DNA from 2 places in the Oceanicoccus sp. KOV_DT_Chl genome. Region 2 is predicted to be linked to the other one. Evidence: predicted binding sites of a transcription regulator. Region 2 holds the regulator's gene; the other holds the start of a gene.

Region 1 (4,213 bases), on a different contig from region 2:
TGAAGTGCGGAAAAAATACGCCAAATTTGAAGGCGCATTGCGCGGTGTGGACTCGCGTATTTTGGTAGCGCAGGTACCGGGTGGCATGTTGACCAATATGGAAAGCCAGCTGAAAGACCAGGGGGCTGCTGACAAACTGGATGCGGTTTTAGCAGAAATCCCTAAAGTGCGTGAAGATTTAGGTTTTATTCCGTTGGTGACACCGACTTCGCAAATCGTTGGTACTCAAGCAGTAATGAATGTCATCTTTGGCGAGCGTTATAAGTCTATTTCAAAAGAAACAGCGGGTGTACTGAAAGGCGAGTATGGCGCGACGCCGGCACCGGTTTAACACTGAGTTACAGCAACGGGTGTTGGATGGTGCAGAAGTGATTACCTGCCGCCCAGCTGACTTGTTGACACCGGAAGTTGAACGATTAACCACAGAATTAAAGCGGGTCGCAGCGACAAAATCACTTTGGCGGCGGGTGAGAATGAAATTGATGATGTGCTGACTTACGCGTTGTTTCCTGAAATAGGTTTGAAGTTTTTACAAAACCGCAATAACCCTGAAGCCTTTGAGCCGGTACCAACAGGTGCCGAAGTGGTTGCCGCACCTGCGCCGGCTGCTGCGATCCATCGGTCTATACCGTATCGGTCTCCGGTCAGAGTTACGTTGTGCAAGTGGCTGAGGGTGGTGATATTTCCAACATCACTCCCGTTGCTGCTACAGCGTCTGCCCCGGCAGCAGCGCCTGCGGATGGTGCTGGCAAACCGATGATCGCGCCCTTGGCGGCAATATATTTAAGGTCAATGTCGCTGCCGGTGACTCGGTGCAGCAAGGCGATGTGATTATTATTTTAGAGGCCATGAAAATGGAAACGGAAGTTCGCGCGGCCCAGACGGGCGTGGTGGGCGCAATCAGTGTCAAAGAGGGGGACTCTGTCTCTGTCGGCGATATCTTATTAACCATCGCCTAAGCGGGAACTTGTAATGGATAGTTATTGTCGCTTTGGTATGACACCGGAATTTACCAGATAGTCCCCGGTCAGTTTGTGATGGTGGTGGTTGGGTTGCTGTTGCTTTATCTGGCGATCAACCGCAAGTTTGAGCCGTTGCTATTAGTTCCCATTGGTTTTGGCGGCATTCTGGCCAATATTCCGGGCGCGGGAATGGCTTTTTCAGCAGTGGAAAACGCCATCAATTCTGGTGATCCGGAAGTCTTGGCGGAGATCGCCAAAAGCCTGGGTGTTGCCAGCTGGGAGGCCGGCAAAGAGCTTTACCATGCTTATGAAACGTCAGCGGGTGCAGCCCATGTGGCGGCGGTGCAGGTTGCCGGTGACCATGGCTTTGGTAACGGCATGCTCTACAACTTTTATACCGTGGCGATTGCCAGCGGCGTTGCACCCCTCGTTATTTTTATGGGGCGTAGGGGCGATGACGGATTTTGGTCCTTTGCTGGCTAACCCTAAAACCCTATTTTTGGGAGCTGCTGCCCAGTTTGGTATTTTTGCGACTGTGCTTGGGGCGGTTGGCTTAACGTCAATAGGCTGGATGGATTTTAGTCTCGCGGATGCCGCGGCGATTGGTATTATCGGGTGGTGCTGACGGCCCTACGGCTATCTATGTGGCAAGTTTGTTAGCCCCGGATTTGTTAGGTGCAATTGCAGTGGCGGCCTATTCCTATATGGCGTTGGTGCCTTTTGATCCAGCCACCGATAATGAAAGCGTTGACCACCGAAGCCGAGCGCAAAATCGTGATGGTGCAGCTGCGACCGTCTCCAAAGTTGAAAAAATCTGTTTCCCATTAGTCTTGTTAATATTGGTGGCCTTGTTGTTGCCTTCAGCAGCACCCTTATTGGGAATGTTTTGTCTCGGAAATCTGATGCGTGAATGTGGTGTGGTTGATCGTTTAAGTGACACTGCGCAAAACGCATTAATTAATATCACCACTATTTTTCTCGGCTTGTCAGTGGGCTCCAAACTGAGTGCGGACAAGTTTTTGGATTTAAATACGCTGGGGATTTTATTACTGGGCGTGGTGGCGTTTTGTATTGGCACCGCCACCGGTGTGCTGATGGCTAAATTGATGAATCGGCTCTCATCCAGCCCGATTAATCCATTAATCGGTTCGGCGGGGGTGTCAGCGGTGCCGATGGCTGCGAGAGTGTCTAATAAAGTTGGTTTGGATGCAGATCCGCAAAATTTTCTGCTGATGCACGCAATGGGCCCCAATGTAGCGGGTGTTATCGGCTCTGCGGTAGCTGCCGGGGTGATGATTAGTCTGGTTGGAGGCTAGTGCTTGGAGTGTCTGGGATTTTCACGGTTGATAATTATACTAGTGGCCTGAAAGTCTTCTGTTAAGCTGCGATTATGTTGACGTCGGTCAGTAAACTGGCGTCGACGCTTATGGCTCAAGTCCAGTCTTGGGTTTCGGCGTTTTTCGCAGCCTTCTCTACGATCCTGGCCAGTGCGGCGATTAATGAAAAATCGATGTGTCATATTACTGTTATCTTGTTGATTTAAGATGGTTTGTTGTTATTTATAGCCGGTATTGCTTGTTGCTAGTGCTTAGAAAGTGAGCAGCAGGGTTCTTAATACTAGGCGATGTTTTGCTGATTTCCAGTAAGGTGTGAATTTGCCGCATTTTGGTATGGCTTGCAGGGTTCCACTCCCTTGGTATGGCCCATATAATGGTGCCCTAATTATAATGATAGAGGTGGTGGTTTGACCGCAGAGCATGTGACGGCGCGATTAACGTCGATGGCGCAGCAATTGGCAGGCACTGCCGCAGCCTTGCCAAGCAAGCAGATCCATAATGCTTTTTGCGCGGTTATTGGTATCTGGTTGCTAGTGGTTCTGGTCCAGCTAGCCACAGTACTTATCAGTTCCCCGGCCAATGAGGTATCGGTAGTTCCCGATAGTGGAAGTGTGGTCGTAGCACCCGTCGAAAAGAGTGTCGATGTTGCCAAACTGCAGGCGCTGGACTTGTTTGGTCAGGTGGGCAGTCTGATAGAGCCAGTAGTCAATTCCATGCCCAGTGACGAAGTTGAAATTGATGCGGCGGTGACCAAATTAAATTTAACTCTTGAGGGTATTGTGCATACCCCAGATGCAACCGGCTCGGTGGCAGTAATTGTCTATCAAGGTAAGCAGGATCAATATGCGGTGGGCGACAAGCTGCCAGTAGGTAATAAAGTGGTGCTGGCAAAAGTGCTATTGGATCATGTGATTCTCGATAATGTTGGCAGCTATGAGTCGCTCTGGTTGTACGCAGAAGAAAAATCTAATGGAAAGTCGACACCCAGTGTGGTCACTAGAATCAATAAAAGGCCGGGGGTTACCGACAAACGTAATGATACCAAAGCCACTGATCTAGCAGCTGATTATCGGGATCGCTTGTATAAGAACCCGAGTTCGCTGGCTGAAGTGTTAAGGATTTCTCCGGCGCAAAGAGACGGCCAAATGGTAGGTTATCGGGTTAGCCCCGGTCGTGATCGGCAACAGTTTTCCCGCTTGGGTTTTAAAACTAATGATATCGTGACATCGATCAATGGTATTGAGTTGAATGAGCCGTCGAAGGCGCTGGAAATTTATAAGTTAATGCGCACCGCAACGCAGGCATCTTTTGTTGTTGATCGTAATGGCGCCTCAGTTGAAGTGTTAGTGGCATTGGAAGAATAAGGTGTTGATTGCTGGCACGGTGTGGTCAGTATCAACATAAAATATAAGTACAGTATTTTGATCCCGTTGGTTCGGGGTTTATTATTTAATTGGGTATGGAGTTTATGGTTTTATTCAAGCAGTGGGTGGCGAATAGTCGTGTGCTCGCATTAGGCTTAGTTTTGGGTTTAGGTGTTTGCTTAACGGTTAATGCGCAGCCTGACAGTGATGATGGGCAAACCTGGACTGTTAATTTTAAAGAGACAGATATTCATGAGCTAATTCGCTTTGTTGCCAAAGCTACTCAGAAAACCATCATCATCGATTCGCAGGTTAAAGGTAAAGTGCAGGTTATTTCTGCTAAGCCGGTGAATAGCAAACAACTCTATGATTTGTTTTTATCAATTCTGGAAATACAGGGGTTTGCCGCTGTAGAGTCAGGTGAGGTGGTGCGTGTTATTCCAATGAAAGACGCACGAACCGCTCCGGTGCAAGTGGTTACGAATGATGTTGCGGCGAACAGCGAAATTATCACCCAGGTGATTCAGTTAGAGAATATTTCTGCAGCAAA
Region 2 (4,213 bases):
CCGTATTTACCGACAGCGAAATCAGGCGGATTCAGAGCAATCAAGCACTCGCAGCTCAGGGAACAGGCAGCAAAAAGTACTACCCTCGCCCACCGTACTCGATATTTTTAGTTCCGCCTGATGACGCAACAAGATATGTTTCACAATCGCTAAACCAAGGCCGGTCCCGCCAGTCTCAATCGAACGGCTATTGTCTACCCGATAAAAGCGTTCGGTTAAGCGGTGTAAATGATGCGCCTCAATACCACCACCATCATCAACAACCTCCAAACAAGCACCTTGAAGACTTCGATACCAGCGTACGTTAATATGGCCTCCATCGTGAGTGTACTTGGCCGCATTCATAATTAAATTAGCAAATGCACTATGAATTTCATCACTGCTGCCCTGTAACTGAAGACTATCATCACACTCGATTGTAATATGGCGCTCAGTTGTGACTGCCGCCAATACCTCTTCTCTAATTGCCTCGATTATCGGGCGGATAAAAATTGGCGGCTGTTCCTGCGCCTCAGGTACAGACTCCAATCGGGACAATGTAATCAAATCATGGATTAAGGTTTCCATTCGCTGAGACTGGCTAAGCATTTGCTGAATCACCCGTCGCCAACGTAGATCATCTGATAACAACTGCTCAGCGTCAGCATCGGCCAGAGTCTGCAAATAACCATTAATAACCGTTAGCGGGGTACGTAATTCATGAGAGACATTAGCGACAAAATCTTTACGCATTTGCTGTAAGCGATCTGTTTCAGTGACATCCCGGGCAAAAAGCAAGCGACTACCCTGACCAAAGTAAGTGATATTGATTAACAGCTTAAAATGATTGTTATACGGCGAGGTTAACAATAACGGCTGCACATAATCGTTGCCGTCAAAATAACGAATAAAATCAGGGGTACGAATTAAATTTACTAACTGCTGCTTGGTATCTTCAGGAAAACGCAAGCCCAGAAACTTTTCTGCCGCAGCATTACTCCATTCAATATTGCCACGTGTATCAATTAACACCGCACCGTCTTCTAACGATGCAAAAGAGTCCTGTAAGTAACTTACCGCAGCTTTTAAGCGTTCATGCTCTTCTTTAGCTCGTCGCTGTAATTGATAAATACCATCAAAAACCTCGCCCCATAGCCCTGTACTTTCGGGCGGCGCCAGATCAATACTTTGATCAAGCCACTTCTGAATTCGTCTTAATTGATAAAAAGTCCACGCTATATAAACCAGAGTGGTCAGCAATACAGCGGGGAGCAGCAGGGAGAAAGGCCAGCCAATCAAAGCAGCTAATACAAGCAGCAATAGTAAATTGCGACATTCGATTTTCCAATCGACAGTATGCATGGTTCAGTTCACCAATAAACAGCCACTAATTAGCAGGCGCGGCTTTGTGTGCGGGTGACAATATTGTAGGCGGTTTTGCCATGGCAAAACACAGTAATGAAGAACAATTTTAGCTAGCTGTAGAAAAACGGTAGCCGGTGCCTCTAACCGTTTGTACCAAGTCGCCGTAATCGGCCTTATCTGTCATCAACGCTTTGCGTAAGCGGCGAATATGTACATCAACGGTACGCTCTTCAACGTATACATTACCACCCCACACCTGATCGAGTAACTGGCCACGACTATAGGCCCGTTCCTGATGCGTCATAAAGAACTTTAATAATTTAAACTCGGTGGGACCAATACTTATCGGCGCTTGATCAATAAATACGCGGTGACTCGAAGGGTCCAATTTTAAACCTGAAACTTCAATGGCATCCTCCTCCTCGATAGCACCCGCTCGACGCAATACTGCCTTAATCCGCGATAACATCTCTCTTGGCGCAAAGGGCTTGGTGATATAATCATCAGCGCCGACATCCAAACCTTGAATCTTATTATCTTCTTCGGTTTTTGCTGTCAGCATAATGACAGGCAGGCGGCTGGTCATTTCATCTTTACGCAAACGCCGCAGCAACTCTACCCCGGACCCTCCCGGCAGCATCCAATCCAGTAACACCAGGTCTGGTGGATTATCAATAATTTGTACGTGAGCCTGCTGAATATCACCGGCCTCCGAACAATCAAAGCCCGCCATCTCCAGCGACATACGTATCATTTCCCTGATGGCGGCTTCATCATCTACGATCAGAATTGTCTTACCTTCCATTTAAATACCTGTAGCTGTTCTCTCAATAGCTGATGATTAAAGCCAAAGTTTATGACAGCAATATGACAAAGCTAAGCAAAAATCGCAATTCTGTGGCTATTTAATGACTTATTTATGACGAATAGACCAGTAAAACTGCTGGCTTTAATACTTTACCCGCTACATTCAAGTATAATGACGGCCGTTCAATCCTGCTGATATCTCCAAACCACACACATGAAATCGTCAACATCCACTAGCCAAGAATTATTCTCCTACCGCAAATACTGGGCGGAGTGCTTTGGCCCTGCACCTTTTCTGCCCATGAGTCGGGCAGAGATGGATACACTGGGCTGGGATAGTTGCGACATTATCATCGTCACCGGCGACGCCTATGTGGATCACCCCAGCTTTGGCATGGCCGTTATAGGTCGCGTATTGGAAGCGCAGGGCTTTCGCGTAGGAATTATTGCGCAACCGGACTGGCGCTCGAAAGATGCCTTTATGACGCTGGGCAAACCCAATCTTTTTTACGGTGTCGCCGCTGGCAACATGGATTCCATGATCAACCGCTACACCGCTGATCGCAAATTGCGTCACGACGATGCTTACTCCCCCAATGATGAAGGCGGCAAGCGACCTGACCGCGCCGTGGTTGCCTACTCCCAGCGCTGTAAAGAAGCTTACAAAGGCGTACCCATCATTATCGGATCCATCGAAGCCAGTTTGCGTCGAATTGCCCACTACGATTACTGGAGCGATAAAGTAAAACGCTCCGTGTTGATGGACTCCAAAGCCGATTTACTGGTTTACGGCAACGCCGAACGCGCTATTGTCGAAGCAGCTCATCGCTTGGCTGCCGGTGAGCCGATTGGGCAAATACGCGATATTCGGGGCAGCGCCTTCGTCCGCAAGGGTATTCCTGCTGGCTGGACGGTGATTGATTCAACCCAAATTGATAGTCCGGGGAAGGTAGAAAAACATCTCAACCCTTACGAAGTTAGTGACTCCGGCGGCAGTAAAGATTGCGCCATTGAAGATAAAGCAAGCGATAAGAATAGCGATATTCAAACCGTGACCATCATCGACCCGCTCAGCGCGCGAAAAAATAAACTCGACCGCAGCAAAACGGTGATTCGACTGCCTTCCTACGAAACCGTAAAGAATGATCCTGTTTACTACGCCCACGCCTCCCGCGTTTTACACCTGGAAACTAATCCGGGTAATGCCAGAGCACTGGTGCAACGACACGGTGAACGCGAAGTGTGGTTAAACCCACCACCGATTCCGCTCGAAACTGACGAACTGGATAATGTGTTTGACCTGCCCTATCAGCGCGTCCCTCACCCCAGTTACGGTGATGCACGTATTCCTGCTTATGAGATGATTCGCACCTCGGTGAATATCATGCGCGGCTGTTTTGGTGGCTGTACGTTCTGTTCCATTACCGAGCATGAAGGCCGCATTATTCAAAGCCGCTCCAAAGAATCTATTCTGCGGGAAGTTGAAAACATTCGCGATAAAACCCCCGGCTTTACCGGCATAGTGTCAGATCTCGGCGGCCCTACTGCCAATATGTGGCGGTTGAATTGTAAAAGTAAAACGATAGAGGAGAGCTGTCGTCGCCTGTCCTGTGTTTACCCTGGTATCTGTAGCAACCTTGATACCGACCAAATGCCATTGGTGGACTTATATCGTGAAACCCGCGCCCTACCGGGCATTAAAAAAGTATTAATTGCTTCCGGCTTGCGCTATGACCTTGCGGTAGAAACCCCGGAGTACGTGCAAGAACTCGTCACCCACCACGTCGGCGGCTATTTAAAAATAGCCCCCGAACATACCGAGGGTGGGCCGCTATCAAAAATGATGAAACCCGGCATCGGTACTTACGAGCGCTTTAAGAATATGTTTGAAAAATATTCCAAGCTGGCGGGCAAAAAACAATATTTAATTCCCTACTTTATCGCCGCCCACCCGGGCACCAGCGATGAAGACATGATGAATCTGGCGCTGTGGCTAAAGAATAACGGCTTTCGGGCTGATCAAGTTCAAGCGTTCTACCCTTCCCCAATGGCCAGCGCCACT

Evidence for each region. The regulator PhoB, encoded in region 2, activates phosphate uptake and scavenging genes when phosphate is short. The targets are predictions, from matches to a motif close to TGTCATAAANNTGTAACA.
Region 1: the regulator PhoB is predicted to act here: its motif matches at 2,476-2,493, upstream of gspC (type II secretion system protein GspC).

What each region holds. Positions count from the first base shown of each region.
Region 1 covers NZ_FQLF01000002.1:435,836-440,048, reverse strand. The annotation lists partial or broken gene oadA (sodium-extruding oxaloacetate decarboxylase subunit alpha) at 1-959, shown strand, start outside; gene UNITIG_RS24100 (sodium ion-translocating decarboxylase subunit beta) at 984-1,445, shown strand; gene UNITIG_RS24095 (sodium ion-translocating decarboxylase subunit beta) at 1,417-1,587, shown strand; gene UNITIG_RS24090 (sodium ion-translocating decarboxylase subunit beta) at 1,553-2,278, shown strand; gene gspC (type II secretion system protein GspC) at 2,707-3,663, shown strand; gene gspD (type II secretion system secretin GspD) at 3,768-4,213, shown strand, end outside.
Region 2 covers NZ_FQLF01000007.1:78,105-82,317, forward strand. The annotation lists gene phoR (phosphate regulon sensor histidine kinase PhoR) at 22-1,341, opposite strand; gene phoB (phosphate regulon transcriptional regulator PhoB) at 1,451-2,149, opposite strand; gene UNITIG_RS21595 (YgiQ family radical SAM protein) at 2,366-4,213, shown strand, end outside.